DNA from 4 places in the Lysinibacillus sp. OF-1 genome. Region 1 is predicted to be linked to each of the others. Evidence: riboswitches for the same ligand, from Rfam matches in the RefSeq annotation. Region 1 holds a riboswitch; each other region holds the start of a gene.

Region 1 (7,569 bases):
GCTAACATGAAAATCATTTTACTGGCTCCTCTTCATGGTGGTGGTCATGGTCATGATGGTGGTCGTGTCCGTGATCATGATGATGGTGATGATGGGCATGTCCATGAACTGCCGCATAGGCACGATAATTTTCTAAATCTTGCATGCCTGTAGATGTACCATTTATCGTTTGTTCAATACGCTCTAATAAAACATTTTGTAAACGTTCATGGTAGCCAAAATAATTGGCAATTTGAACAGTACAATCTGGATATTGTTCATTAAACTTCACACACATATCATTCATACGTTCCATTAAAATACCTGTGAATAAAAAGTATGGGAGCATGATGATTTTTTTCGCACCTAATTTAACACAGCGTTCAATACCTTCTTCAACACGTGGATCTGTTACGCCCATAAATGCACTTTCCACATATTTAACAGGTAATTTTTCCCATAAAAGTCGTGTAATTTTATAAAAATCACCATTTGCAGATGGATCACTGCCACCTCGTGCAATCAATAAAATGGCTGTATCTTGTTGCTCTTGTTCTGAATGAAAACCAATTTCCGCTAGACGATCTTGTAAAATCGCAAATATTTCATCATGAATGCCAATGGTTTGACCATAGGTAAATGTAATGTTCGGATAATGCTCACGCGCATGCTCGATCTCTGCTGGAATATGCAGCTTTGAATGGCCTGCATGAAGTAAAATAATCGGAATTACATGAACCTCTGTAGCCCCTTTCTTCACACAATTCGTAATGCCTTCTTCGATGTTCGGTGAAGCAAATTCTAGGAAACATGTTTCCACTAAAAATTGTGCATCAATACGCGGTGTCATTTGTTCAATAAATGTACGTACCTCATCATTTCCTGCTGCTAAACGGCTCCCATGGCCGACAAATAAAATAGCTTTCATCTCTTTTCTCCTCACTAGTCGCCGCACGGAGCTGGCTCTACTTTTATTTTGGAAGACATATCTTGATACGTAAAATGCAATATCTTTTTCACACGTTTAAAATATTTAAATAAACGTTCATTTGGGTGAGCATTTGCTTTATATTCTTCAATAATATCTGTAATTAGTGGAATCAGTTGTTCAGGCTCCAACCCTTCTACAACAGGCTGTGCTGCATGGGCCGTACGACCAACTGGCTTCGCCCCAATAAAGACATCAAATTTACTTTTGCGATAGACAATACCAATATCATCAAATACAGCCCGGTAACAGGCCATACCACAGCCGTTAAAACCGATATTTAATGTTTTCGGCAAAGACATTCCACCTAATTTTTGTTGTATTTCTTCTGCATAGGGAATCGAATCGGCCTTTTCACCATAGCAAAAATCACAAGCCTTCAAGGATAGCACATCACCAATCGGCGCTAATAAAAAGCCTACTTCCTGTAATTTCTCCGTGATACGTTCAGGGGCAGTCGTTGGGATTTTCAAATGGATTTGATGGTCTGGTGTATATTCCATCGTCCCCTCTTCCCCAACGACCTCTGCTAACGTCATCATTTGCTGAGGTGTGAAAAACTTATTCACCACTCCTGGGCTTACAGCTAATTCAAAAATGGATTCTATTTTTTGCTGTACAAGTTTCGGCGTTACTTTGACTGCACTTGTTCCTTTCACCATTGCGAGTGCCGCTGTAGCCATTTCAAGTGCTGTTTTTTTTGGCTTTGGCGTAGCGGCTACACTGGGTTTATTAAAACGCCCTGCATTAGGATCTGCTGTAAAGTCTTGTCGTGCAGTCCCTGTCTCTTGGTTCATTGCCCAAGGTTCATTTTCTTCACGTAAACGTTGATGTGGACGTAAGGGTTGTTTTTCTTCACCCAATGTATATTTACGTTGATAGCCACGTGGTGTAATCATTTTATTGTCATAGAAAAATGTCGACGAATTACCAATAATGACTGTCGTCAGCATTCCAATGTCATGCTCCAGCATTTCGGCTAATGTTGTCATCGTCACTTCTTGACGATCGCGGTAAGCACTTTTCACAAGTCCTACTGGTGTGTCAGGCGAACGATATTCTAAGAGAATGCGCTGTGCTTCGACAATTTGTCTTGTTCGGCGACCGCTTTTTGGGTTGTATAAAGCGATTACAAAATCCGCCATAGCGGCTGCCTCGACGCGCTTGGCAATTAAATTCCATGGTGTTAGATGGTCACTTAAACTAATCGTACAGGCATCATGCATAATCGGGGCACCAAGTAAGCTAGCACATGAATTGATGGCAGAAATACCAGGGACAATTTCTACCTCAATCCCCGTTGCTTCTGTCCAGCCTAGCTCAATCAATACCTCATACACTAATCCCGCCATACCATAGACACCCGCATCACCACTTGAAATGACTGAGACAATGCTTCCAGCCTCTGCTTGGCGCACCGCTTCCTGCGCACGGGACACCTCTTCGGTCATTCCAGTACTGACAATCGACTTCGCACTGACTAAATCTTGAATCAACTCCACGTAGGTTTTGTAGCCTATGATCATATCACTTTGTTGTAATGCCTCTACCGCCCGTGTCGTAATATGCTTAAAGTCTCCAGGTCCAAAGCCCACTACGAAAATTTTTCCTTTTTGCGCCATGTTGTTACCCCTCTTTCACCTTTTCGATCCCTTTAATGGCTGTCGTTTGTGCTGTACGCTGTAATGTACCTTCACGAAGTGTAAAGACATGTTCGTTGTATAAGGATTCATGATGTAAATCTTGTACAAGTGTTCTAGCATGCTCTGTTGATGGTACACGATACCAATTCCCTTGCGGATAGGCGATGACCACACAAGCATCCTTGCATCGTCCATTACAGCGCGTTCTTGTTGTATGTATCTCTTGATCAAGTGCTTGCTGTTGTATTTCTTCTCGAATAGCTAGGGTAATTTCCTCCCCACCTTTGTTCATGCAACTACTACCATTACAAATAAAGAGATGTGTTTTCATCCCCTCTAAATTCCATGTTGTCATCTTCTGTCTCCCCTCATTTGCTTTCTGGAAAAAGAAAAACCTTTACTCTAATTACGAAGAGTAAAGGTTTTGTAGAAGCCAAATAAAAACGAATAAAATAAAATACAGGTACTCGCTCTTGCTTCAACTTCTCCCTCCGAAAAGTTTGCATGCACAATCAAATAAGCAGGTTTCCTGACTTAAGCTTCATTTTACTATCGCACCTTCCCAAGTTTGCACCAGTGGCTTTGCGATTTCATCAGCTATTACAGTAGCGGGGGCTGTATTGGATTTTCACCAATTTCCCTATTATCTCGAGTTATTCGAGCACTTATCGACGTTTTATATGAAATTTATTATCTTCTTAATAGAATAGAAAACTGTCTCTATCATATCTCATTATTTTAAAATTTCAATATTTCTATAAAAATTTATGACAATTTTATCAATTTTGTGTGTAGACCGGGTATAAAAATTATAATATCTCCCTATTTATGACAATTCAGTAGTTATCAGAATCTTCTCTATTGACCTTCAATTGAAAATATTTTTAAAAAAAGTATAGCATATTTATGGAAAATCATGTTACACTTTGTCGTGAAATCTCACAACTTAATGTTTTTTCGGTGTAAAATACTTATCATTTTGCTTAAAAGGGAAGCCGGTTTGAGTCCGGCGCGGTCCCGCCACTGTATTAGGGAGCTTTATAGAACATGTCACTGTCCAACGGATGGGAAGACCTATAAAGTGTTGAACTAGAGCCAGGAGACCTGCCGAAAAATATGTGATCGTTTCAGCCTACGAGGATAGGTGTGCGGCTTAGCAGATGAGAATGTTATTTGCTTTTTTAGCTATGCACTTTTCCAACAACGGAGAAGTGCTTTTTTATTTACGCACGCTACATTCTAAAAATCTATTAGTAAGGAGGAAAGCTTTTGAAATTTTCATGGTGGAAACTTAGTTATTTTTTATTGGCCTTTTTACTCGTGCCAAAACGTGCCTTTGCTATGCATATCATGGAAGGTTTTTTACCAATCGAATGGGCTATTTTTTGGTGGGTCATCTCTATCCCATTTATTATTCTAGGATTGCGCTCCATTCGCAAAACAATTGAAGAAAACCCTGAAACCAAAATGCTTTTAGGTCTTTCAGGAGCCTTTGCTTTTGTGCTGTCGGCGTTAAAAATCCCTTCGGTTACAGGTAGTTGCTCCCACCCAACTGGTGTTGGACTTGGAACGGTTTTATTCGGACCTCTCGCTATGAGTGTCATCGGAACGATTGTTTTATTATTCCAATCTTTATTATTAGCACATGGTGGGATTACCACTTTAGGAGCGAACGCCTTCTCTATGGCGATTGTAGGCCCATTTATTGCTTACTTTGTCTTTAAAGGGGCTCAAAAAATAGGGTTGTCATTTTCACTAGCTGTTTTTTTTGCTGCGATGCTTGGTGACTTAAGTACATATGTTGTGACTTCTGTACAGTTAGCATTAGCCTTCCCTTCAGAGGTTGGCGGCTTTATGGCATCGTTTACAAAGTTCGCAGGTATTTTTGCCTTAACTCAAATTCCGTTAGCGGTGAGTGAAGGAATTTTAACGGTCATTGTGATGAATTTCTTGAAAAAGTACAATGTCAGCGAATTAAAAATGTTGCGTGTTTTCTCAACAAAGGAGGCACATTAGTAGATGAAACGAAATTTATTACTATTAGCGATTGTTGTGCTGTTAGCTATCATCCCATTGTTTATACAAAAAGGTGCAGAATTTGGTGGTGCTGATGGAGAGGCAGAAGCAGCCATTGGCGAAATCAATGCAGAATATGAACCGTGGTTTGAAAGCTTATGGGAGCCACCAAGTGGTGAAATTGAAAGCTTATTATTCGTGCTACAGGCAGCTATTGGAGCTGGTTTTATTGGCTACTTCATCGGCTATATGCGCGGCAAGCATAAAGAAGGTTAACCCGTTATGTTACTCATTGATAAGTATGCGTATCTTAATAAGCTAGCGTCCGTTCATCCGCTAGAAAAAATGATATTTTCAATTGGTCTACTTCTCGTAACGCTCATCATGAGAGATGAACGACTTTCACTCATTACATTTTTTGTAATGAGTGCTTTTATCATTTTAGGTGCAAAAATTCCGCTTACCTACTATGTTAAGTTATTATTGCTACCTGGATTTTTCTTACTAACAAGTCTTGTATCCATCTTGCTGTCAATCACACCAGCAACTCATGTATTACCTGCCCATCTGTGGTCTTTTACGTGGATGAATTGGACAATTTTCATCGGAAAAGCAAGTGCCCTGTCCGCCCAACAATTGTTCTTTATTGTCCTTGGCAGTAGTAGTTGTTTATACTTTTTAATTTTGACCACATCCGTACAAGGGATTTGCTATGTGCTCCGACAATGGCGACTGCCCTCTTTATTGGTTGAGCTTATTGAACTAACCTATCGTTTTATTTTTATATTTTTAGAAAGCATGTACAGAATACATCTTGCCCAGCAAGCGCGTCTTGGCTACCATTCTCCAATGCAATGGCTACGCTCCGTATCCATGCTTATTGTGGCGCTATTTGCTGAAATGTTTCAGCGTAGTCGTGAGCTTAATAATGCCATGCAGTCACGGGGTGGCGAAGCCGTCTACTGGCAAGAGATGGGCTCCTATAGCAAGAAAAATTGGCTAGGCATAGCGACACTATTCCTATTCCTCATTGTATATGGAGGGTACTTCTCATGACAGCATTCTATTTTGAACTAAACCGCTTGTCCTATGCCTATGCAGATGGTACGAAGGCATTGTCAGACATTACTTTACACATTCCAAAAGGAAAAAAAATTGCCATCCTTGGTCATAATGGCGCTGGAAAATCAACATTGTTTCAGCATCTTAATGGTATTTTACAACCGTCAGCTGGGACGATTGTTTTTGATGGCAACGAGCTTCAATATAGTCGAAAAGCTTTAAAGGCACTTCGCCAGCAAGTTGGCATTGTTTTTCAAGATGCGGATCATCAACTTTTTTCAGGTACTGTCAAGCAAGATATCGCATTTGGACCACTAAATCTTGGCTGGTCTACCGAAAAAATCGAAGAAAAAATAGCATGGGCTGTTGCGCAAACGGAAATAGGCGATTTACTCGAAAAACCTATTCACTTTCTAAGCGTAGGTCAGAAAAAGCGTGTGGCGATGGCAGGTGTTTTAGCGATGGAGCCCTCTGTCCTCTTATTAGATGAGCCAACAGCAGGCCTTGACAATTATTATGCTACCCAAGTTCTACAGTACCTAGGTAAATTAGAAGACGGCGAAAGAACCATTTTACTTGCTACCCATGACATTCCCCTTGCTTATGAATGGGCGGATCAAATCATTGTCATGGAGGCAGGGAATATCATTTATAACGGAGACCCGATCGAGTTGTTTTATGAAGAAGAATTGCTGCAACGTGCACATCTCGAACGTCCATGGGTTTTTGATATGTTCATGACATTACAAAAAAAGAAGCTATTGCAGGAAAACATTACACCCCCCCGCTCCAAGTATGAATTACAACAATTAATAGAACAATTGTAGACAAAAGTCATCGAGAAATTCTCTCTCGATGGCTTTATCATTTTTTATTTTCTTTCATATTCAAAAATTAGTAAACTACTACGAAATCAAAAGATTCGATTTATGTTAGCGATACGTCAAATTCGTTGCGATGTCTTTGATGGTTTGGCATGCCAAAAACATATTGGATAAACGTAAAAGAACGAAGCGTGCAATACTTGGAAGTCCATCAGCTGAATAGAGGCTTTCTACTAATTAGTTGTAAAACAAAAAACTTTAGACAATTCGAAGGAAAAAATAGTGAAAAATTTTCCTCCTTTACGAAACTTTTCTAATCTTTATCCGTATTAATAGAGTCGAGACTTAATTTATAACACCAAGGAGAGATAACAATTGAAAAGTTTGTTTAAAAAATCAGTCGCTATTGTAGCATCCGCTACACTAATGGTTCCAGCTGCTTCTGCCTTTGCTGAAGTACCTCAGCATAAAGCCAAGAATGTACTGGCAAGTAGTATGAAACAAACAGAGCAGAATGAAGAAAAATGGATGAGTAAGGATAAAATTGTTATCAAGCATTCAGGACTTGATAAAAATGTACATAAAAACATTGGCTCCAAAGTCATCCGCTCCATTCCTTCATTAGGCTATGATGTGGTACAACTGAATAAAGGCGTATCAATAGAAAAAGCAGTTGCTTACTATCTAAAGCAAGATGGCATTACAAGTGTATCTCCTAGCTATGTGTATCGCTCTTTTCAAACAGAAGTCGATCCAAAGAAACAAGAGATGTATCATTTAAACCTACTGCAAATGGATAAGGCACTAGAATTAGCGGGTGAGCATGATGTGACAGTCGCTGTCATTGATTCTGGTGTAGATTTTAAACACCCCGATCTAAAATCTCAAGTACTCCCACCCTATAATGCAGCAGCACCAGCGAATACTACTTATCCAGGTGATCACGGAACACATGTAGCTGGTATTATCGCCGCAGCTAAAGATAATGGCATAGGCGGACACGGTGTGAATCCGAAAGCGAAGCTACTACCCATTGACGTATTTAATGGCAAAGAAG
Region 2 (7,569 bases), 630 kb from region 1:
ACTAACCCGATTGTCTATGAGGTTAACGGGGAGTCATACCATTTAATTACACGCATTGATTCCACACGTGCCAAGCCCAACCTTGACCGTCTGTCACTGGAGCCAAAGCCTGTTTTAAGTGCAGCACGTGTCAATGATGTATTATGCTCGATTGTGATGCGCTTTTATGAAACATATCTACACGATTTAGCGCCTCAACATGATAAGTTAATAGCCTTTGTGCAGCAGGAATATGCCCAATTTATTGAAGCGGTTCAGGCATTAAATGATTACCATTTCAACTGGCATCCACGCGGCAACGGTCACGAGCTATTGCTGCAATTAATTGATCAACTGCAAATTTTAAAAAGTTATCCTGGTAAAGTGCTAGTTGATTTCACAAACACGCATGACTACGTGATTGTCGAGCCTGCATACCTTGTGCACAGTCCTACAAAGAAAGCAGTAGGCGCATTATAAACTCAAGCCCTCCATCAAACGGAGGGCTTGTTTTTATTTATTTGAAGGGTAGGGGGTAAATACTCTCGTTCGAGCAGCGAATACTCGCGGAAGCAGATGAAATACTCTCGTTCGAGCAACGAATACTCGCGGAAGGAGATGAAATACTCTCGTTCGAGCAGCGAATACTCGCGGAAGGAGATGAAATACTCTCGTTCGAGCAGCGAATACTCGCGGAAGGAGATGAAATACTCTCGTTCGAGCGGGGAATACTCGCGGAAACAGATGAAATACTCTCGTTCGAGCAAGGAATACTCGCGGAAGGAGATGAAATACTCTCGCTCCAGCAAGGAATACTCGCGCAAACAGGGTAAATATTCTCGCTCAAAGCAAGTAAACACCCGCGCAAGCAAACGGCTTCGCGCGGGCAGGATCACCTACTTACAGACAATGCATGGCTGCTTGTGCTTCGTGCCAAGGAACAGAATATCCTTTGCCCTTCGCACAAAAGATGCTGGAGGAGCTGTATTCTGGGTCGGCATTTTTATCGTAGCCAATCTGTGCAATAACTGCCTCTGCATTATGGCACACATCATAGCCATCAAATTGGAGTGTGAGTGCGCCCTTACCATTGGTATAGGCCGCAAAGGTTGTGCTATAGCTCATTAGGGTGGCGACGGGCGCTCGTCCCGTTAGCACAACATCTGTTTCGGATAAGATGGGGTCATCGAATGTGCCAGCAGCTTGCTGTATGTCGCTCATCATGCGGCCGATAAAGTCGTTCGAAGCCTTCATTTTAAAGCGATAATAAGGTTCAAGCAGGATGTTCTGTGCTTGCTCAAGTCCTTGACGTAGCGCACGGAAACTAGCTTCTCGGAAATCGCCGCCCGATGTATGTTCATTATGTCCGCGACCTGTTAGCAGTGTAAAATGAACATCTGTCAGAGGGAAGCCTGTGAGTAAGCCATGGTGATCACGCTCAAACAGGTGCTTTTCAACAAGGCGTTGGTTGCCTACCGATAAATGATCCGCATGGCAGGCATTGCTAAATGTATTACCTACTCCTCGTGGATTGGGCTCCATTAGTAAATGAACTTCTGCATAATGCTTGAGGGGCTCAAAATGACCATAGCCTGTCACCGTCGTCACAATGGTTTCCATATATAAAATTTGGGGCTCGCCAAAGGAGACCGTTAATGAAAAACGCTTCATTAACACCTCTGTCAGTACCTCCAACTGAATAACGCCCATAATGTGCACATGGATTTCCTGGAACTTTTCCTGCCAAACCACACGTAAGGAAGGCTCTTCTGCTTCTAGTAAACGGAAAATTTGTAACACTTCCTTGATATGCTGATGGCCCTCATATTGAACCTTTGCCTGTAGCGTTGGGACAAGCTCATAGGGCTGTGACAGCACAGTAGTGCCGATGCGGTCTCCAATATTGGCCTGACTAAGTCCTTTAACAGCAAAAATCTCTCCCGCTTCAACCTGTTGGACGGTATCAAAGCGACTGCCATTATAGAGGCGAATTTCAGTCACTTTTTCTGTCACTTCTTCAAACGAAAATTCATCCCGAACATGTAAAACTCCCTTGACAGCCTTCATAAATGTTAAACGCTGGTGGCCGTCATGACGAATTTTAAAAACCTCCCCCTCAAACGGTGCATTCACTTCAAAATGGGTGTCTGTTAATAGAGGGAGCTGGGCAAGCAATTCCTTGATGCCCTCATCCTTTAGGGCAGACCCTGTAAAGCAGAGGAAGGCACATTCCTTTTGAATCATGGTCTGTAGCTGAGTAAGACATTGCTCATGCTCCAATGACTCATTCAAAAAGGCATCGAGCAGCTCTTCATTACGCTCAGCCAACCATTCCATGATGCTGCTTGAAACATAATCAGTACGAAGCGGTTCATCGACGAACAGCACCTGCTGGGAACAATCCTTGCGGAGCTGTGTCATAACGGCCTCCACATTGGCTCCTTCGCGATCAATTTTATTGATAAAGAAGAATGTTGGGACATGGTATTTGCGTAAAAGCTGCCACACGGTTTCCGTATGACCCTGTACGCCCTCGACCGCACTAATGATAACAATGGCATAATCCATCACACGAATGGCGCGCTCCATCTCAGGGGAGAAGTCGACATGCCCTGGTGTATCAATCAACGTGTATGTATCGTCGCCTATGTTCATGCGACCTTGCTCGGCAAAAATGGTAATACCACGCTTGCGCTCTAGCTCATGATGATCGAGAAAGGTATCCTGATGATCCACTCGACCACGAGCTTGAATGCTTTGTGTATGAAAAAGTACTTGCTCAGAGAAGGTTGTTTTACCTGCATCCACATGCGCAAGTACACCAATTGTTTTGTACATAACATATCCTCGTTTCTATCTATAGCTATCTTTTCATTGTAACAGAATACTAGCTTATATATTTCTTGTAAAATAGTTCGTATTTTTGTCGAAATAGTGCTAATATAATGATGATTATATATTTAGCAACATACTACTGATTGAGCTACAAATTTTCTTCTGCTAGTCTATCAATAGTATTAATCATTATAGAACGTATTGGTGCAAATGGCATTTGTCATTTGCTTAAAAGGGAAATCGGTGCAATTCCGATGCTGTCCCGCAACTGTAAATGGGGAGTCTGTACAGCATGCCACTGTAGTTTAACTATGGGAAGGCGTATAGATGATGAACCTAAGCCAGGATACCTGCCAGTATGTGTTTTTTGACTAAGAACCACGAGGATGGGGATAGTGATAAAGGTAATGTACCGTTTTTTCACTATGCTACTCTCTTGGCGACAAGAGGGTTTTTTTATGCCCTTCCCACGAATCCTGGTAGCAAAGAAGTCTTTGATTTCTTTCTATAGATGAACAACAAAGGAGAAAAGGACATGAAGAAATGGAAAAGTTTATGGCTGGTGATGGTCATTGCCTTGGTCGCTGTTTTAGGGGCTTGTAATGCAAAGGACAAACCTGAATCAGCAGCGCAAGATGAGAAGGTTGAGCCATCTGAGGCAGCAACGGAAGTAACCATTGACAATAATGAAACAACTCAAACATATAAGGAAGCACCTACAAAAGCGATTAGTTTAAATCAGCATGTGACAGAGATTATGCTAGCGCTAGGCTTAGAGGATTCCATGGTAGGCACAGCTTACTTAGATGATAAAATCTACGAGCCCCTACAAGAAGCATACGATAAAGTGCCTGTGCTTTCTGATCAATACCCAACGAAGGAGCAAGTAATTGATGCCGAGGCTGATTTCTTATATGCAGGCTGGAAGAGTGGCTTTGGTGAAAAGGGTGTTGGAACACCGGAAGAGCTTGAGGAGTTAGGCATTCATACGTATTTACATACGGCTTCCAATATGACAAAGCCAACACTAGAGGATATTTTCACTGATATTCGTAATATCGCAAAAATTTTCCGTATTGAGGATCGTGGAGAAGCCTTAATTGAGCAAATGACGCAAGATGTGGAGGCAATTCAAGCTAAATTACCAAAAGATAGTGAGAAATTACGTGTTCTCGTATTTGATAGCGGTGAAAAGGATGTCTTTACAGCTGGTCAAAACTTTATGAATGAACTAGTGTCAATCGCTGGTGGTCAAAATATTTTTGGTGATGTGGAATCAGGCTGGACAACCGTGTCGAAGGAAGATGCGGTAGACCGTAATCCCGAGGTAGTTGTCGTGATCGATTACGGTGAAACAACGGCCGAACAAAAGATTCAATTCTTAAAAAATGATCCAGCATTAAAGGAGATGGAAGCTGTTAAAAATGATCGCTTTGTCATCCTGCCACTGTCAGCTGCGTCTGAAGGCGTTCGTGCGGCAGAGGCTATTGAAATTTTAGCGAAGGGTTTCTATCCTGATAACTTTTAAAATTCCGAGCTAGCATTGTGCTAGCTCCTTTTTCATAAGGAGCGATATCAATGAATGCATTTCAGAAAAACGTACCAGATCAAACATTTGAAACACTTAATCGTCATGGCGAATTTACACGCTTAGCTGTCAGCCCAGGTATTATTAATAAGCATTATACGCCTGCACAATTTCAAAAAATAGCAGAGATTGCTGGCGAAAAGGGGGCGATTAAGTATTCGGCCTCCTATAGTATTTTAGTGTCCATTCCAACGAGTGCCGTGACAGAGGCTATGCAAGCCTTACGAGAAGTGGGTCTTTATGTTGCACCATCAGGACCCATCATCGCGATGAAGGCCTGTGATTTTTGTGATGGTGAAAAGATGGAGGCTGCTCCGATAACCGAACAGCTTTATCATGCTTTAGAGGGGATCGAGGTACCTGCAAGAGTACGTGTTAACATCAATGGCTGTGCGTCAGCCTGCTACAATGCAGTCTATGATGATATTGGACTCGTTTATCAGCAGGAGAGCTTTGATGTTTATTTAGGCGCTGTACCGATGGGGGCAAAGGCGCAGGCGGGCATGTTATTTGCGAAAAAGGTAGGTGTCGAGCACATTGAAGATTTTTTGCTACAAATGATGAACCTTTATAAGGAACATGCTCGTCCGAATGAACCCTTTTTTAAATTTTATCGCAGAACAAAATCAACCGAATATTGGGAATTAGTAAAAAAATCAATTAACTAGCAGGAATATTACTTAGGGTGTCGAAGTATTGTAGTAGAGTACAGAAAATGACAATACAAAGGAGCAAGAACATGACATCGAAACAAGGGATTCAACCAGAAGATCTTTACCACTTGAAATCAGTAGCCGATCCACAGCTCTCACCTGACGGGACTGAGGTAGTTTATGTTGAGACACGTATTGATGAGAAGAAAAAAGATTATGTCTCGAATTTGTTTTACATAAACCTGAAGAACAAAACACCACAGCAATGGACATTTGGGGAGGATAGAATAAGTTCTCCTATATGGTCACCTGATGGTAGTCAAGTTGCGTTTTTATCCACTAGAACAGGCAAGTCGCAAATTTATGTTCTTTCAAAAGCAGGCGGAGAGGCAAAGCAGGTGACATATTGTAAAAATGGTGTGACATCACCTGTGTGGTCACCATGCGGCAAGAAAATGGCCTTTTCTATCAAGCTAGGTAAAGATGAAACGATTTTGGATAAGGTAACGGATGAAAAGAAAGAAGAAAAAGAACTAAAGCCTCTAGAAATAGACAAGATGAAACATAAATCGGATGCTGCAGGTTTTTTGGATATGGAGCAGTTTAGTCAAATTGCGATCGTCCATTTAGAATCGGGCGAGTTAGAGCAAGTGACGAAAGGAAACAATCATGTCCATCTTGGTACATGGTCACCTGATGGTCAATATATGACGTACTTAGCTGATGTCGCAGAGGATACAGATTTTTCATTTAAGAGCGATATCTATTTATTAGATGTAGAAACAAAGCAAGCGCGTCCGTTAACAGAGGGAACAGGTATGTATTACCAAACGTCATGGTCTCCAAACAGTCGCTTCATCTCTTTCATAGGTAGTGAAAGAGAATTTGAAAATGCTACACAAGCAAAGCTATGGCTCTATGATTTGCAACAAAATCTGCTGACATGTGTAACAAGTGAATTTGACGCCCCTATTGGGGATTTTGCAATCGGCGATTTTCTTCAAGGTGTGGTGTCACCACGTGTTCAATGGTTGAATGATAATCATAGCTTCTACTTCCAAGTAACAGATCACGGTAATGCTGCGATTTATTTCGGAAATATAGATGGTGAAATCTATCCAGCTATTCACGATGATCAATATGTCTATGGTTTTTCACTTGATGCACAACATGATCAAGCAGTCGTAGCCATTAGTACAACGACGAATCCTGGCGATTTATTTTTCGTCAACCTAAAAACGGGTGAAAAAGAACAGCTGACGTCCATCAATGAAGAATTTTTAAAGACGAGAGCATTAGCTGTTCCAGAAGCCATTGAATTTGAGGGAGCAGAGGGCTGGAAGGTAAATGGTTGGATCATGAAGCCAGTTGGTTATGAGGAAGGGAAAAAATATCCTCTAGTGCTTGAAATTCATGGCGGGCCACATGCGATGTATGCCAATACTTATTTTAATGAGTTCCAAATTCTAGCTGCACAAGGATTTGCGGTGCTATATACGAACCCACGTGGCAGTCATGGCTATGGTCAAACGTTTGTTGATGCAGTGCGTGGTGATTATGGTGGCAATGATTATGAGGATCTAATGGCGGCTGTGGACTATGTGCTGGAGCACTATGATTTTATTGATGCAGACCGTCTTGGAGTGACAGGTGGGAGCTATGGCGGCTTTATGACCAACTGGATTGTTGGCCAGACGAATCGCTTTAAAGCAGCTGTGACGCAGCGCTCTATTTCGAACTGGATTAGCTTTTACGGTGTCAGTGATATTGGGTATTACTTTACAGATTGGCAAATTCTTGCGGGACTTGACGATATCGAAAAGCTTTGGCATCATTCACCGCTGAAATATGTCAATAATATCGAAACACCATTGCTCATTTTACACGCTGAAAAAGACTATCGCTGTCCAATTGAGCAGGCGGAGCAATTATTTATCGCCTTAAAGCATCGTAAAAAAGAAACAAAATTCGTGCGCTTCCCTGAGTCCAATCATGAACTGTCAAGGAGCGGAAAACCAACTTTAAGAATCAATCGACTTGAATATATTCGCGATTGGTTTGTGAACTATCTATAAGCAGTATTCAGAGGTGACTTAAGAAATGAATTTCTTAGGTCACTTTTTTATATAAAAAGACAGAATCATAAAGAAATGATTCTGTCTTGAATTCCTGTTAGTCCATTTTTTGAATAAAGACGACCTTCAAATAATTAAATTCAGGGTATTCACGTGAAACACGGAAATCCTTTGGTAAACCGTATTCCTCTACAATTTTATAGCGTGTACGAGTTTCTTTAAATGCTTGGTCAATAAAGCCTTTAAACTTTTTCATCCCAAAGCTAGCATTATTTGTGGAAGCGACAATGATGCCATTTTTAGCGGTAATAGCAATGGCATCCTTCAGTAATTTAGGGTAGTCCTTTGCTGTTGAAAATGTCATTTGCTTCGTACGGGCAAAGCTAGGTGGGTCTAATACAACCAGGTCAAATTGTAAGGCGTGACGCTGCGCATATTT
Region 3 (7,569 bases), 490 kb from region 1:
TTTCGTTGCAGCAACCATATTAGCCAAAGCTGCAACAGTTTCAGTTTCTTTTCTTGTTTTTAAACCACAATCTGGGTTCACCCAAAATTGATGGGAATCTAACACCTGTAAACTATCTCTCATAATAGTTAGCATTTCTTCATTGCTTGGCACACGAGGACTATGAATATCATAAACGCCTAAGCCAATGCCCTTTTGATAAGGTTGCCCTTGCAGTGATGTAATGAGCTCCCCGTGACTTCTTGATGTTTCAATGGAAATCACGTCTGCATCAAGTGCACTAATCGGTTCGATGAAATCGTTAAATTCGCAGTAGCACATATGTGTATGGATTTGTGTTTCATCTTTGACACTAGCTGTAGCCAGCTTAAAGGAATTAACAGCCCATTCTAAGTAAGCTCCCCATTCTTCTTTTCGTAGCGGTAAACCTTCTCTTAGAGCTGGCTCATCCACTTGAATAATTGAAATACCTGCGTTTTCGAGTGCCTCAACCTCTTTGCGAAGTGCTAATGCAATTTGATAAGCGACATCTTTACGTGACAGATCGTCTCGTACAAAGGACCAATTTAATATCGTCACTGGTCCTGTCAGCATACCTTTTACAAAGCGCTTTGTTAAGCTTTGAGCATAGGCTGACTCTTTTACAGTTATTGCTGAAGACCACGCAACATCTCCATAAATGATCGGTGGCTTGACACAGCGTGAGCCATAGGAAACGACCCATGCTTTTTTTGTAAAGGCAAAGCCAGTCAGCTTTTCACCAAAGTATTCGACCATGTCTGTACGCTCAAATTCACCGTGAACGAGTACATCGATATCTAGTTCCTCTTGTATCGTAATCCAGCGTTTTGTTTCCTGCTCTATAAATGCCTCATAGGCTTCATTCGATAATTGTTTTTTACGCCAAGCATTACGATTCCTTTTCACCTCATCAGATTGTGGGAAGCTTCCGATTGTTGTTGTTGGGAATAGCGGTAACGCTAACGCTTGCTGCTGCATCTTTTGACGCTGAGCAAATTCACTATGTCGTTCAAAATCTTGCGTTGTCACAGTTTGAACTGCTTGATGGATCAACTTGTTTTGACGGATTGGATGGTTTTTTAGAGCCTCAATTGCCTTCATACTTTCAGAAAAATTATGCTGTAAGATACCCTCTGTATCTCGTCTACATTTAGTTAGCTCCGTGATTTCTACAATCTTTTCATCTGCGAAGGCTAAGGCATGCTTCAGAACAGGGTCAATCTCATTTTCAAGAGCAGTTGTGATCGGTACATGTTGTAGATTGCTGGATGGTTGAATCCATAGCTCTGCTGCATTACTTAAATGCTCAATTGCCTGAATTGTAGCATTGACCTCCGCTAAGTTGGAACGCCAAATATCACGTCCATTAACAACCCCGACTGCCAATACTTTGTCCTGAGGGAAACCATATTGACGAAGTGACGCCATATTTCCTTTATAGCCATGAACAAAGTCTAGGCCAAATCCTTCTACAGGCAATGTAATCAATGTTTCATAGTTGCATAATGCTTCAAAATAAGTTTGCAGCATGATTTTCGCTTCTGGAACCGCAACGGCTAACTGGTCGTAAATCTCTTGCACAAGCTTGATGTCTGCTGGATCAAGGGTTGTGACAAGTGATGGCTCTTCTAGTTGAATCCAATTTGCACCTGCATCTACTAATTCTTTTAATACTTGTGTATAGAGCGGTATTAGAGCTAATAAGTATTCAACCTGTGTGAATTTGCTATAGCCTTTTGTTAACTTGCAGAATGTATAGGGACCAATCAATGTTGGCTTTGCAATAATACCGTACGTTTCTTTCGCCTCTAAGAAATCGGCCAACACTTTATTTTCTGTTAGTTTCAAGGCCTGTCCCTCGTATTCAGGAACAATATAGTGATAGTTTGTATTAAACCATTTTGTCATCTCACTAGCTACAGCTGTTTTATTCCCTCTTGCTACGCTGTAGTAGGTAGATAAATCTACTTTCCCTCCCTGCCAGTTAAAGCGTTTTGGGATGAGACCAAACATTAATGCTGTATCTAACATTCTATCGTAATACGTAAAATCGCCAACTGTCACCATGTCGATGCCAAGCTGTAGCTGCTTGTCAATTCTAGCTAAACGGATTTTTTTTAAACTATCCTCAAAATCCTCTTCAGAAAGCTCGTTGCGCCAAAATGCTTCTAATGCTTTTTTCCATTCGCGATCTTCCCCGATATACGGGTAACCAATGAGTGTGCTTGTATAGGTCATTTTTATATCTCCTTTTCAGAAAAAAATAAAAAGCCATTTTCCAAGGAGGAGAATGGCTGCTAGTTGAAATTTTTAATGCTAAAACAATACGAAAAAAGTATCTACTTTCGCATAAATCATTTGTTATCGCACAGTGCCGATTTGGTCACTTTTCACCACCTATTTCCACGTAGGTATTTGGTGTGTACTAGAAATTGGCAGGTCTCCTGGCTTCTCATCAACACGCCTCACAGCCTTCCCGGTTTCCCAGTGGCCTTTGTGATTTGCTCCGAATAACAGTTGCGGGACAGCGTCGGATTTGCACCGACTTCCCTTTTAAGCCAAACTTTCATTTGGCACCAATTCTTACACATTATTCAATTATGCTCCTACTATAACATATCTTTCAGAATAGTAGAAATAATTTTTATACGATTATCTAAATTATTTCTATAATTATTGTAGGGATTGGTTTAAGAAGATAAGGCTACATTGTATTCCATAAAAAAATTTGTTACTATAAAAATACAATTATGAGAGGACTGATGAATGGACAATGATGAACTAATCTATATTTTTATTTGAAATGAATCACTTCAAACGACAAAATATAGGATTAGTCTATCCATTTTTAACAATCAGTTTGCGTTTATTTGTCATGATGTCATTGGCAAATAAAGTTTATTCAGTGAGAGACTAATCCTTCCAATATCCAATTGGGGGGATTTTTTCTTGCTCTCATAGTTTATTCTGTATCTTTCATCTACCTAATAAAGGAGAGAAAAAAATGAGCGATTCTGAACCTATTGTGACGCATGTGATGCTCCGTATAAGTCGTTAGCATCCATCAACTTATACGGAGAAATTTAGCATAGATGGATGTACCGACTTTGTATAAAAGAAAAATGATTTGCTATACAAAGGAGGAATTATCATGTCAATGATACAAGTACAAGACTTAACGTTTTCTTACCCAAGCAGCTTTGATTATATTTTTGAGGGTGTCAACTTTCAGATTGATACAGATTGGAAACTTGGATTTATCGGTAGGAATGGTCGTGGGAAGACAACATTTTTTAATTTGCTATTAGGGAATTATGAGTATAGTGGGAACATCATTTCTTCAGTAGAATTTACTTATTTCCCCTATCCTGTTTCAGACCCAAATAAATATACGTACGAAATTTTTGAAGAAATTTGCCCTCTGGCAGAAGATTGGGAATATATTCGTGAAATAGCCTATCTAGATGTCGATGCTGAGGTCATGTATCGCCCTTTTCAAACATTATCTAATGGAGAGCAAACAAAGGTGTTGCTTGCAGCGCTCTTTTTAACAGAGGGACAGTTTCTATTAATTGATGAGCCAACCAATCATCTCGATACAGATGCACGAAAGACGATCTCTAATTATCTACGCAAGAAAAAAGGATTTATTTTAATTTCGCATGACAGAGCCTTTTTAGATGGCTGTGTTGATCATATTTTATCGATCAATAGAGCCAATATTGATGTTCAAAGTGGTAACTACTCAACTTGGAAGTTAAATTTTGATCGACAGCAGGAACATGAAGAAGCAACTAATCAACGTCTGCAAAAAGATATCGACCGTTTAACGCAGTCTTCCAAGCGTTCGGTAGGTTGGTCTAATCAAGTGGAGGCTTCCAAAAATGGAACTACGAATTCGGGTTCTAAGCTAGATAAAGGCTTTGTTGGACATAAAGCAGCCAAGATGATGAAGCGAGCAAAGAACTTGGAATCTAGGCAGCAAAAAGCGATTCATGAAAAATCAAAACTGCTAAAAAATGTTGAAAAAACGGAATCTTTAAAAGTACAACCATTAGCATTTCCATCAAAAGACATGGTTGTTGTAACGGATGTATCAATTCAGTATGACGACAACTTTGTGAATCAGCCTATTAGCTTCAAAGTGGCGCAAGGTGATCGCATTGTTCTCGATGGCAAAAATGGAAGCGGAAAAAGTAGTATCCTACAGCTGCTTCTTGGCAAGCCTATACAGCATACAGGCTCTATACATTTAGCTGCTGGCCTTATTATCTCCTATGTTCAACAGGATACTGCTCATTTGAAGGGAGCATTATCGGATTTTATTGAAGAGCATGCTATAGATGAGACGTTATTTAAATCTATTCTGCGAAAGATGGACTTTGAGCGGATTCAATTTGATAAAGACATCTCACATTATTCAGGTGGGCAAAAGAAAAAGCTGTTGATTGCCAAAAGTTTGTGTGAAAAAGCACATCTCTATATTTGGGATGAACCCTTAAATTTTATTGATATTTATTCGCGCATGCAGATTGAAGAGCTTATTCAAAGTTTTAATCCTACAATGATTTTTGTGGAGCATGACCAAGCCTTTCAACAAACCGTGGCAACGAAAACAATAGCTTTGTCATAAAGGAATCATTTAGAGAAGAGTCCATTTTCAAAATGGATTCTTCTTTTTAATGAAACCAAGTGACACCTTTATTATTTTTATCTTTAACTATAAAACGTTTAATAATTTTCTGTGATCGACGCACACTATAAAGAAATATTTTATAGAAAGGCTAGCAATCCCATGAAAAAAATCGCTACTTTAATGACTATAGTCACTATTTTGATTATGCCCAGTAAGATTTATGCACAAAGCGAACAAGCTGATGAGAAACTCATCACTGATACATTGATAACAATCCTTAATCCATTTATAGAAAAGGAAATTGACCATTACTACGGCTATCCTAAGCAGTATGGCTTGTATGATGCGAACATTTTGAACGTTATTAGGGAAAGTCAGTTTAGCTTTAGGGTTAACGTTCAAGTTACTACTTTTGAACATGCCCATTCCCCACCATATAGCAAGGAAATCATTACGTTTGAAATCAGTCCAACTGATGTGAACACCCTTCACTATAAACATGAGGCAGATAATGTAGAAAAAGCAATAGATGCATTCTATCGCACAACACTTTTAGACATACAGCAGAGCTTTAATTTGAATTTAGCCTCGTTCATTTCCTATCGATACAATCAATTGCAATACAAGGCTGAAATAAATAATGAAATGAAGCCTCTTGCTACGATTGCAGATGAAATAGCAAACAATATTTTATTTCCTGAGCGAAAGATACCCTATAAAAATGTAGTTGACCCTGTCACCTTTATCAAAGACAATACAGGCTATATGCTCTTTAAAAGGGCAGATGGGACCAATGTAAGCTATCAGCTGCAAAAGAAAGACGGCACATGGACCGTAATAAATAAAGCAAGTAAGCCAGGTAAGAAAATGCAGCATCAATTACCCTGGTATATATAAAGAAGAATGGGAAATTTAATTTTTCCGATTCTTCTTCTTTTGTTAAATAATTTTATAATTAACATTTTTTCTATCATCCCATTTGTGGGAACTCCTTAATGCTAAATCTTTATTATCTTTATCGTTTGCATGAGTCCATTCCACATTATTGAAGGAAAATATTAAGCATTAAAATTTTTCTGAGAAAGTGTTATGATCAGAAAGGATTTATGATTGATGGAGGATTTAAATGAAGGTTGATTTTGAAGAATTATTACATGGTGTTTTTTCATCTTTGCATGCGATAGAAGGCGTAAAGTCTGTCGATTGCATTCTTGAAGTTTTAAAAGATCGAATTGTTTTTCCAGAGATTACTATTTTGATACTGAATGCTAGGTTTGAATTGGTCTATTTGTTTAATGAACAGAAAGTAGTGTTTAAAACGTTAAGAGAAGCTTCGATTGATTCAAATTATATAGAAGAAATCAATTTAATTAATCAGCATTGTAGTTCCATTGAAGGTATTCTAAATGATTTTATTAACACAGATACACTTAAGAATTATTCTTTAAGCCTTCTTTCCTTAAAGTATAAAGAGAAAATTCCGAATAGTTAATATTGTGACAAAGATAGCGTTATAAAAAATGGAATTTGGTAAGAGTTTCTTCTATCAAACTCCATTTTTTAACTCGCCAAGTATTACCATTTATGTTGAAAAAAGATGGTTTGTGCAATGCCAATAAAATATGCTGATTCCGCAATAATATGATTTAACATAACTTTTGCTGTTACATGCATAAGTCCCTCTCCACTTCCACTAATCTATAGAAATAGAGCTTTCAAAGACAGTCACGACATGCTGGGGCTATCAAACCAAGCATGTTTTAATAGCTTAATCCCCTTGTCAATCTCTTCTACCCCTAAATTTGCAAATCCAAGCAAAACTTTTGCGTGCTGTATGACGGAAGGATTGGCGTAAAAAATAGAGGTTGGGTATACTTTTACACCTACCCGTTTTGCTGTTTCAATTAGTTCTTCTTCAGACATTTTATTATTTGGTTCGAGTAGAATATGTAAGCCACTACTAGCCCCATGTATTTTCACGTTATCCCCTAATATTTGATGAATGGACTTTAGTAAAGCCTCATATCTTCTTTTATAGCCATTTCGTGTTTTATTCAAATGTCTCTCCCAATGCCCACTTTCCATAAATAACTGTAAGGTATGCTGATGAAGTCTCGATACAGTTTGAACATAGTAGTTGTTGTTATTAAATAAAAGGGTTAATTCCCTTGGTAAAACCATATAGCTTAGCTTGATGGAAGGAATCAATGATTTTGAAAAAGTGCCCATATAGATGACGCGGTCATTCGAATCTAATCCTTGTAGAGCAGGTATAGGTTTACCTGCATATCGAAACTCCCCATCATAATCATCCTCAATAATATAAGCATTTTCATCCTTGGCCCATTCTAATAATGCTAGTCTTCTTGAAATCGGCATGACCGTTCCGATGGGGAATTGATGGGAAGGGGTGACATAAACAGCCTTGACCCTACTATTTCTTAACTGGCTGATATGAATGCCATGTTCGTCGAGAGGGATAGGTTTCACCTTTATACCATGATCCTTAAACAAGTAACGAACGCGATAATACCCTGGATCTTCCATAGCAAAAAGCTCATTTCTTCCAATTAAATTACATACGATGCCCATTAGAAATTGCAAACCTGCACCAATGACAATTTGGTCTCCTTGGCATTGTACCCCTCTTGCTTCATAAAGATAGCTTGCAATGTAATTCCTTAATTCAAGCTCCCCTTGCGGATCTCCATATAAAAGCAGATGAGCCTGCTCTTCATTCAGGCTTTGCAGTGTTAATGTACGCCATATTTTATAGGGGAAATCTTTTAAATTGATATCTCCATAATTAAAGTTGTACTTAATTGAAGGTAGTTGTTGTTCTTGCGGAGTTGCTAACTGCGGCTCAAAATGATTAGAACTTGTTTGAAAATAGCCCCTTTCGAGTTCTACAA
Region 4 (7,569 bases), 2.2 Mb from region 1:
CTATATCAATATATTCCTATTCTAATAAATGAGTGAGCATTCAGTCAACATAAAACGGAAATATTTCTGATAATTTTATATTCTTACACTTTACAAGAAAAAAAGCCACCCTGAAATTTATTCAAAGTAGCATTTTTTTACTTTTCCTTTTTAAAATTTAATTAATAAAAGCTGCGACATTCACATAACAAGTTTATTTTTTGAAGACATTGCCACTGCGAATGTATTCAATATCTGCTACGTTTAATCGAGCATTTACAACACGTGCGGCTGCAAATAAATAATCTGATAATCGATTTAAATATTTTTGTACAACTTTCGGCACGTCCTCCACTTCTTTCATAAGTGTCACCATTTCACGCTCTGCTCGTCGTGCAACTGTACGAGCAATGTGTAAAGTTGCAGCTGCTGGTGCGCCACCTGGTAAAATAAAACGTTGTAATGGTGGTGCCTCATCTGATAAAGCATCTATACGAGCTTCCAGCACTTCAATCGGTTGCTCTGTTAATTTATAGTGGCGTTCTTTCATCACATTGGCAAGGTCACCACCAGCATCGAATAGTTCATGCTGAATTGTTTCAAGATCTGTTAAAATATCCTTAAAAAGTGCTTGATCTAATTCACTTACTGCCTTCCCGATAAAAGAGTTTAATTCATCAATCGCCCCGTATGTTTCAACACGTAAGCTATCTTTATCAACGCGTCCGCCAATTAGACTTGTTTTCCCCGTATCGCCTGTTTTCGTGTAAAGCTTCATTTCTCTCATCTCCTAAAACTGATTTTTATAATTTCTGATGGCCTGAACTGTTGTTTCATAAACACCCTTGGCAATCATTTTACCAACTTCCGTAATCGGGCCACCATACAGCATTTCTTCCCCTTTTTGAGTTGCTGCAATTAACAGACTATCTGTAGCAGTTCCTGTAGCAATAGTTCCACTACGCTCGTCACGAATATCTTCTGATTGCAAAGCTTTTGTTTTCGCCTCTGTAGCTGTCATCAGTGCCTGGAAAAATGCCTCCTCCGATAAACAGCCATTGATTATGATCCATGTATTGATAGTACCAATATATGGATCATCCTGTCTTTCGTGTACACGTGATACATCAACCGCATTGCCCACACCAGCTGTTACAGCTACTATCATACTGCCAAAAGGCGCTGAAAATTCATTGATGGCAACAAGAGCTGTTGGCACTGCTGTCAGCATCACAACAGTACTTGTTGGGGAAAAATTCTCTCTTTGCAAAAAATCACTAACTTCTCTTTTTACATCACTTATCACATAATCACCAGGTACAGAGCGGTTTAACAAGCAATTATGCCAGCCAATACCTGGGTTATGAACAGCAGAGGACACTGTTTTTAACGGAATCTCTGATTGAAGTTGAATATAGTGTTCCGTTATCATGAAATGTTCTTTTTTGATGACAGCTCGCTGCTGGTAATCAGTTGTTGCGGGCATCATTGTAATTTGAGGTTTTGGTATTTCGGGATGGGCATATGTAGCCACTCGTGCTTGATAAACTTCTTCAATTTGGGAGGCTATTAATACTTCATGCGGTACTCCAAGTGCTCTCATTTGCCCACCCTCCATAAGCAATAATTCATCACAATAGAGAGAGGCTAAATTCATATCATGTAGTACCATAACGACCGTTAAACCACACTCCACAGCTTCCTTCCTGACCATATCTAAGATTTGCCGTTGATGTGCAATGTCTAGATGATTGGTTGGCTCATCCAGCAGTAGAATTTCTGCTGTTTGCGCTAATGCCTGGGCAACAAATACTCTTTGTTGTTCACCACCCGATAAAAATTCTAACGGGGTGTGCTCATAGCGTTTCACACCTGTTTGCAGCATGGCATGCTGAACAGCCTGTTCATCCTGTTCAGACCAACTTGAGAAAAAACCTGTTTGATGGGGGTAGCGCCCTAGTGAAATGGCCTCCCTTACACTGTTTGAGAAAGCATTTGCATGAAGCTGTGGTAGTACAGCCATCTTTTGCGCCAAAGCACGGGCATTATAAGAAAGGATATTTTGTCCATCAATTGTGATTGTTCCAGCAGTAGCTGGTAATATCCCACTCATTACCTTTAATAATGTGGATTTCCCACTACCATTCGGTCCCAGAATACCAAGAATTTTCCCTTTTTCCACAGTAAAACTAATGTCCTTGACGATTGGTACATCTTCATAACCACCTGATAGATGTTCGACAATAATCATGCCCGTACCCCCTTACTTCTTCGTTGCTTATAAAAAATATAGGAGAAAACAGGTGCACCAATAAACGCCGTAATAACACCAATAGGTAGCTCTCTTGGCACAATAATTGTTCGTGCTACTAAATCGCAAACAATGAGTAAAGTTGCGCCATTGAAAAACGATAATGGCAATAAATGGCGGTGGTCAGAACCCCAAATCATCCTTGTCATATGCGGTACAACTAATCCTACAAAGCCAATTGTGCCAGAAACCGCTACAGCAGCTCCTGTTAACATGGAGCCACCCGCTAAAATCAAATACTTACTACGTTTCACATTGACACCTAAATGCTTCGCGCGCTCTTCACCATATAACAAAACATTTAGCTCTCGTCTTTGCGTCCAAAGCATAATGGAACCAACAATAACAAATGGCGTGATCATTTGGACATATGGCCATCCACGCATTGACACAGAACCTAGTAACCAGCCAATTACTTGGCGTAGCTCTTCTCCAGATAAAGCGATCATTAATGAAATGAGAGAACCTAGAAATGAGCTAAAAATAACACCTGTTAAAATTAACGTTTCCATCTTCAATGAACGGTCTACCATTCTAGCAAAGCTCATGACCACTACCATCGTGATGATTGCGCCTATCATACTAAAAGTGGGTAGGGCATACAAGCCTACGACCGGTATAGATATACTAAAAAAAATCGTAATAACAGCACCAACAGATGCCCCTGATGAAACGCCTAATGTATATGGATCTGCCAATGGATTTTTTAACAACCCTTGGAAAGCTGCTCCAGCAATGGCCAAAGAAGCTCCCACTAGTCCCGCTAACAACACGCGTGGCAGACGGATTTTCCAAAAGATATTAGCAGCCGTTTCATCAACTGCTTGATTCCATAAAACTTCTAACGGAATATGAACTGAGCCTATTGCTACGCCACACCAGATACTAATGACAAGAAGCGTACATGTTAGTACATAGGCTAGTGCTATTTTTTTCACTTAAATACCTCTGGATAAATAGCTTTTGCTAATTCTTCAAGACCTTCTCCTAAACGGGGACCTTGACGACTTGTTGTGCTTTCATCTACTTGAACGATTGCCTTATTTTTCACGGCATTAACAGTATCGAAACCAGCACGTTGTGGTATTTTTGTTAAAATATCTGGTACATAATGATATGTCACAACGATGACATCTGGGTTTTTCGCAATAATTTGTTCTGAACTAATTTCATACCAATCCTTCGCATCTGCCGCTACGTTTTCTGCATGAATCATCTCCAGCATAGCATTCATAAATGTGCCATTACCCGCCGTATAAATAGTAGGTTCATCCGATGCTTCGACTAGCACTTTTTTGGGTTCGACATCCTTTACTTTTGTCAGGACATCTTCCACTTTTTCCTTCATATTAGCAATGATTTTTTCAGCCTCTGGTAATTTCCCTGTTGCACGACCAAGTAGCTCAATCGTTGTGTAAGTTTCATTAAAGTCTTGTGCATTTTTTACGACAAACACTTTCAAACCTGCTGACTCAAGCTGTTCAATCGCCGCTTCTGAAAGGGACATGCTAGATTCATGCGAAAACACGATATCTGGCTTTAAGGCAATAATTTTTTCAATATTGTACTCCATGCCCCCAACTTTATCCTTTTCAGCGACTTCTGGTGGATAATCATCATTGTCTGTCACCCCAACTATTTCATCATTTAAACCAAGTTCAAATAATATCTCTGTGTTACTTGGAATAAGAGAAACAATTTTTTCAGGCGGTGCTTCAAGTGTAACATCCTTGCCAATGGCATCTGTTATGGTCATTGGGAATGTTGCTTCATCCACCTGTGGAGTCTCTTGCTGTGTTTGCTGCTCCGTAGCTACTGGCTTGTCATTTTTGGCTTCTTGCCCGCATGCTGCTAACAAACCTACTGCTAAAAATGCTGATAATCCTATTTTCCAAAATTTCTTCATGTGAATCCTCCTTTGTTGATCCGTGCGTCAATTGGTTAGAAATATTTTCTCCATCAAAATAAGACCCCTCATCTTCGAATGATGAGGGGTCAAAATCGCACCAAAAAACTGATACAAAATCCACCACCCTATCCTCGTAGGCTGTCATGTCTATACTATAAAGGCAGGTCTCCTGGCTCGTGCTTATTGCGTTTTTCAAGCCTTCCCGAAATCTTCAGTGGCATTATTTGAAAAAACTCACACTTACAGTGGCGGGACCGCATCGGAATTACACCGACTTCCCTTTTCACTTTACTTAAGTAAAGAACCTTTATAATATTCAGTTGATTTCATTATACATGAAAATAAAAGAAGTCGCCTCCATTCCAGACGACTCCTTGGCAATTATACAATTTCAGAAAAATATTGTACGGTTTTCATTTGTGCACCTATTTGTCGCAATGACCACGTTTGCTCTAAATAGATATCCGCTAGCTTTTCGTACTTCCCGCCAAATTTTAGTGCCCATTCCACCGCTACAACACTTTCATAAAGATGGGCCATCTTTTTCGCTATATCTTTTGCTTCAAAAGTTTTAGTTGCTTCATCTAAAGCGCTAAAAATTTGTAATGTAGCCGCAAGATTTACCAACTGCTCTTCCACAATTTGCACTAGTGGACTATCCGCTAGCTTCTCTAGCCTTGTCTCCATTTCACGGACAAACAGTTCATGTGCATGGAATTTATCCACTAAACGAATAAGTTCTAAAGCCAAAATATTTGCCGTTCCCTCCCATACCGTCAATACTTGTGCATCCCTTAGTAAGCGTGGTGTCACAAAGTCTTCAATATAGCCATTACCACCATGTAATTCAATCGCTTCACTAGCATAATGAACGGCTTGCTCTGCCGTTTCCTTTTTCATAATGGCAATATATAAACGATTCATAATGAGATCTTGTTGTGTTCCCTGCCCACTTGTCACTTTATCGTATAATTGAATAAGATCAAATACTGTCGCTACTTCCACATGCAGCTTAGCAGCAAACTTCCCTAATGTATCCTGGATCATTGGGTATTGTGTTAAGGGCTTGCCAAATGCATATCGATTGGTCACATAATGCTTTGCCTCTAAAAAGCCTCGACGCATAATACCAATCGATGCGACTGCATTACAAATTCTCGAAAGATTTAGTGCTTCTAGCATGTAATAAATCCCTTTATTTTGTTCCCCTACAATATAAGCAAGGGCACCATCAAACTCTACCTCGCCCGATGGGACTGCTCGAACGCCTAATTTATCTTTCAATCGACGAATACGAAGATGATTGGCCGTACCATCTTCATTATTCCATGGAACTGCAAATAACGTTAACCCTTTAGAGCCTGCTTGTGCGCCTTCTAAACGTGCCAACACCATTGCTACGCCACACATACCTACATTGGATGCGAAGTATTTTTCTCCATAGAGACGGTACTCATTGCCTACTTTTCTGGCCTCCACAACATTTGCCCCAACGTCTGACCCTCCTTGACGTTCTGTTAAAAATGTTGCCCCTTCGTATAGCTCCGTCTCTCCTGTTGCACAAACATGTGGCAAGAAACGCTGCTTTACATCCTCATCAGCATAATGATCTAATAGATAAGCCGTAGCCATCGTCAAAGTCACGGGACAATAAAAACCGGGCTCTGCATGAGATAGTAAATAACCTTGTGCAAAGCTATAGACATAATTCCCTTTGTGACCTAACTGTGGAATTTCTTTGTGCACGTAGCCAACAATTCCCGTATTATATGTCTCTTCAATTGTTTTTTTGTAACCGTCATTCACCCAAACCTCTGATACCTCTTCTCCATAAGCATTATACCGTTCAAGGCGGGGCTCTCCCTGCCGATCAGTATGTTTTGCCCTTACGTCAATATCACCTGCACATAACTCACCGAAATCTGTCAGTTCTCTGTGTGCATAAGATAAAAACTCTTTATCTAACATCATTTCTAACACTTTTTGAAGCGTTTCTTCCTCTGTAAAAAAGTTTGTTGCACGCATTTCTTCCTGCTGTAAAACCTTCATGCTATCTCACCTCTTGTCCTTTCAAGGATTGTTTTAAAATTTTGCCTGAAGCATTGCGTGGTAGCGCTTCCACTTTTTCGAAAATACGTGGTAGTTTATACTTCGCAAGCCGTTCCTCTAAATAAGCTTTCAATGCATCCTCATCTATGTCTTGTTTCGTAGCATATACAGCCTTCACGGTTTCCCCCCATTGCGGATGTGGTATACCAATGACAGCAACTTCAAATATCCCTTCAAAGCTTAATAGGCAATCTTCAATTTCCTTCGGATAAATATTGACACCACCTGAAATAATGACATCTTTTTTGCGATCCACAATCCAAATAAAGCCGTCCTCATCCATCCGAGCCAGATCTCCTGTTTTTAACCACCCATCAATGTAAGCAGCCTTGGTTGCTATTTCATCCTTGAAGTAGCCAAGCATATTACCCTCACCAAATAAGACAATTTCTCCTACTTCGCCCACATTTACATCTTCTCCATTGTCATTGACAATACGAAGCTCTGTGCCAAGTGGCGCCCGTTGGCCAATACTCCCAGCCTTCGTTTCATGCTCCTTGCCAAATAACAGTGAGCCACTCGGACCCGCCTCTGTTAATCCATAAACACAGGTTAAATTAGTTGTTCGGAATGCCTGTTGAATGAAGCGAACCTCATTTTGAGATAATGGTGCTCCACCATATACCCACCACTTCATGGAAGACAAATCAGCCGTTTGTAGCTTCGGCATCTGAGCCGTTAATAAATAAGCAACAGGCGCTCCAAAGAAATGCGTCGTTTTTTCCTGCTCAATGGCATCGATAAAAAGGTCTGGTGTAAAGGTTGGTGTTAATACGCTTGTTGACCCTACAAATACGCCCGCCATTAAAAATAAATGCAATGGTGCTGAATGAGTTAATGGCATCATGAGCAATATACGGCTTTCAGGTTTCACTTCCATTTCAACAGCAATCATTTGTGCCACTGTTAAAATATTACGGTAGCTAAATAACACACCCTTTGGTTTTCCTGTCGTACCAGATGTATACAAAATAGTCGAAGGGTCATCTTCTTGTAGCTGGCAATCAATTGTTTGTGTGCTCGCATTTTGAAGCATTGTTTCGTAATGCTGCCAACCTGCTTTTTCTTGGCCGGTTTTAATTTTTAATGGTACAGCAGCTAGCTGTTCCACTGCGGCAAAAATCGCCTCATGAACAACAATCGCCTTCGCTTCGGCATGCTGTGCCACATACTCTACTTCCTGCAATGTAAATTTCGCATTGACTGGAACAACGATTGCCCCGATACGCTGAATAGCAAAATAGCTTACAACAAACTCTAA

The links. A riboswitch is a leader RNA that binds a small molecule or an ion and turns the genes downstream of it on or off. The one in region 1 is predicted to bind cobalamin.
Region 2: it holds a riboswitch for cobalamin, as region 1 does, so the genes downstream of both, NV349_RS10375 (ABC transporter substrate-binding protein) here and NV349_RS13470 (energy-coupling factor ABC transporter permease) in region 1, are expected to answer to the same signal.
Region 3: it holds a riboswitch for cobalamin, as region 1 does, so the genes downstream of both, metE (5-methyltetrahydropteroyltriglutamate--homocysteine S-methyltransferase) here and NV349_RS13470 (energy-coupling factor ABC transporter permease) in region 1, are expected to answer to the same signal.
Region 4: it holds a riboswitch for cobalamin, as region 1 does, so the genes downstream of both, NV349_RS02660 (ABC transporter substrate-binding protein) here and NV349_RS13470 (energy-coupling factor ABC transporter permease) in region 1, are expected to answer to the same signal.

Annotation. Positions count from the first base shown of each region.
Region 1 is NZ_CP102798.1:2,766,771-2,774,339, forward strand. Features, by position in the region: gene cobK (precorrin-6A reductase) at 1-17, opposite strand, end outside; gene NV349_RS13455 (sirohydrochlorin chelatase) at 14-907, opposite strand; gene cobJ (precorrin-3B C(17)-methyltransferase) at 922-2,589, opposite strand; gene NV349_RS13465 ((2Fe-2S) ferredoxin domain-containing protein) at 2,594-2,965, opposite strand; cobalamin riboswitch at 3,113-3,294, opposite strand; cobalamin riboswitch at 3,552-3,736, shown strand; gene NV349_RS13470 (energy-coupling factor ABC transporter permease) at 3,880-4,626, shown strand; gene NV349_RS13475 (energy-coupling factor ABC transporter substrate-binding protein) at 4,630-4,902, shown strand; gene cbiQ (cobalt ECF transporter T component CbiQ) at 4,909-5,682, shown strand; gene NV349_RS13485 (energy-coupling factor ABC transporter ATP-binding protein) at 5,679-6,515, shown strand; gene NV349_RS13490 (S8 family peptidase) at 6,888-7,569, shown strand, end outside.
Region 2 is NZ_CP102798.1:2,131,894-2,139,462, forward strand. Features, by position in the region: gene NV349_RS10360 (hypothetical protein) at 1-459, shown strand, start outside; gene NV349_RS10365 (hypothetical protein) at 474-788, opposite strand; gene NV349_RS10370 (elongation factor G) at 880-2,817, opposite strand; cobalamin riboswitch at 3,000-3,186, shown strand; gene NV349_RS10375 (ABC transporter substrate-binding protein) at 3,350-4,342, shown strand; gene NV349_RS10380 (precorrin-3B methylase) at 4,393-5,070, shown strand; gene NV349_RS10385 (S9 family peptidase) at 5,142-7,130, shown strand; gene NV349_RS10390 (class I SAM-dependent rRNA methyltransferase) at 7,228-7,569, opposite strand, start outside.
Region 3 is NZ_CP102798.1:2,276,868-2,284,436, reverse strand. Features, by position in the region: gene metE (5-methyltetrahydropteroyltriglutamate--homocysteine S-methyltransferase) at 1-2,259, opposite strand, end outside; cobalamin riboswitch at 2,439-2,617, opposite strand; gene NV349_RS11055 (Lsa family ABC-F type ribosomal protection protein) at 3,173-4,654, shown strand; gene NV349_RS11050 (DUF3888 domain-containing protein) at 4,817-5,554, shown strand; gene NV349_RS11045 (hypothetical protein) at 5,784-6,149, shown strand; gene pdxR (MocR-like pyridoxine biosynthesis transcription factor PdxR) at 6,383-7,569, opposite strand, start outside.
Region 4 is NZ_CP102798.1:558,478-566,046, reverse strand. Features, by position in the region: gene NV349_RS02675 (cob(I)yrinic acid a,c-diamide adenosyltransferase) at 194-757, opposite strand; gene NV349_RS02670 (adenosylcobinamide amidohydrolase) at 770-2,230, opposite strand; gene NV349_RS02665 (FecCD family ABC transporter permease) at 2,227-3,228, opposite strand; gene NV349_RS02660 (ABC transporter substrate-binding protein) at 3,225-4,196, opposite strand; cobalamin riboswitch at 4,342-4,523, opposite strand; gene NV349_RS02655 (acyl-CoA dehydrogenase family protein) at 4,581-6,248, opposite strand; gene NV349_RS02650 (class I adenylate-forming enzyme family protein) at 6,250-7,569, opposite strand, start outside.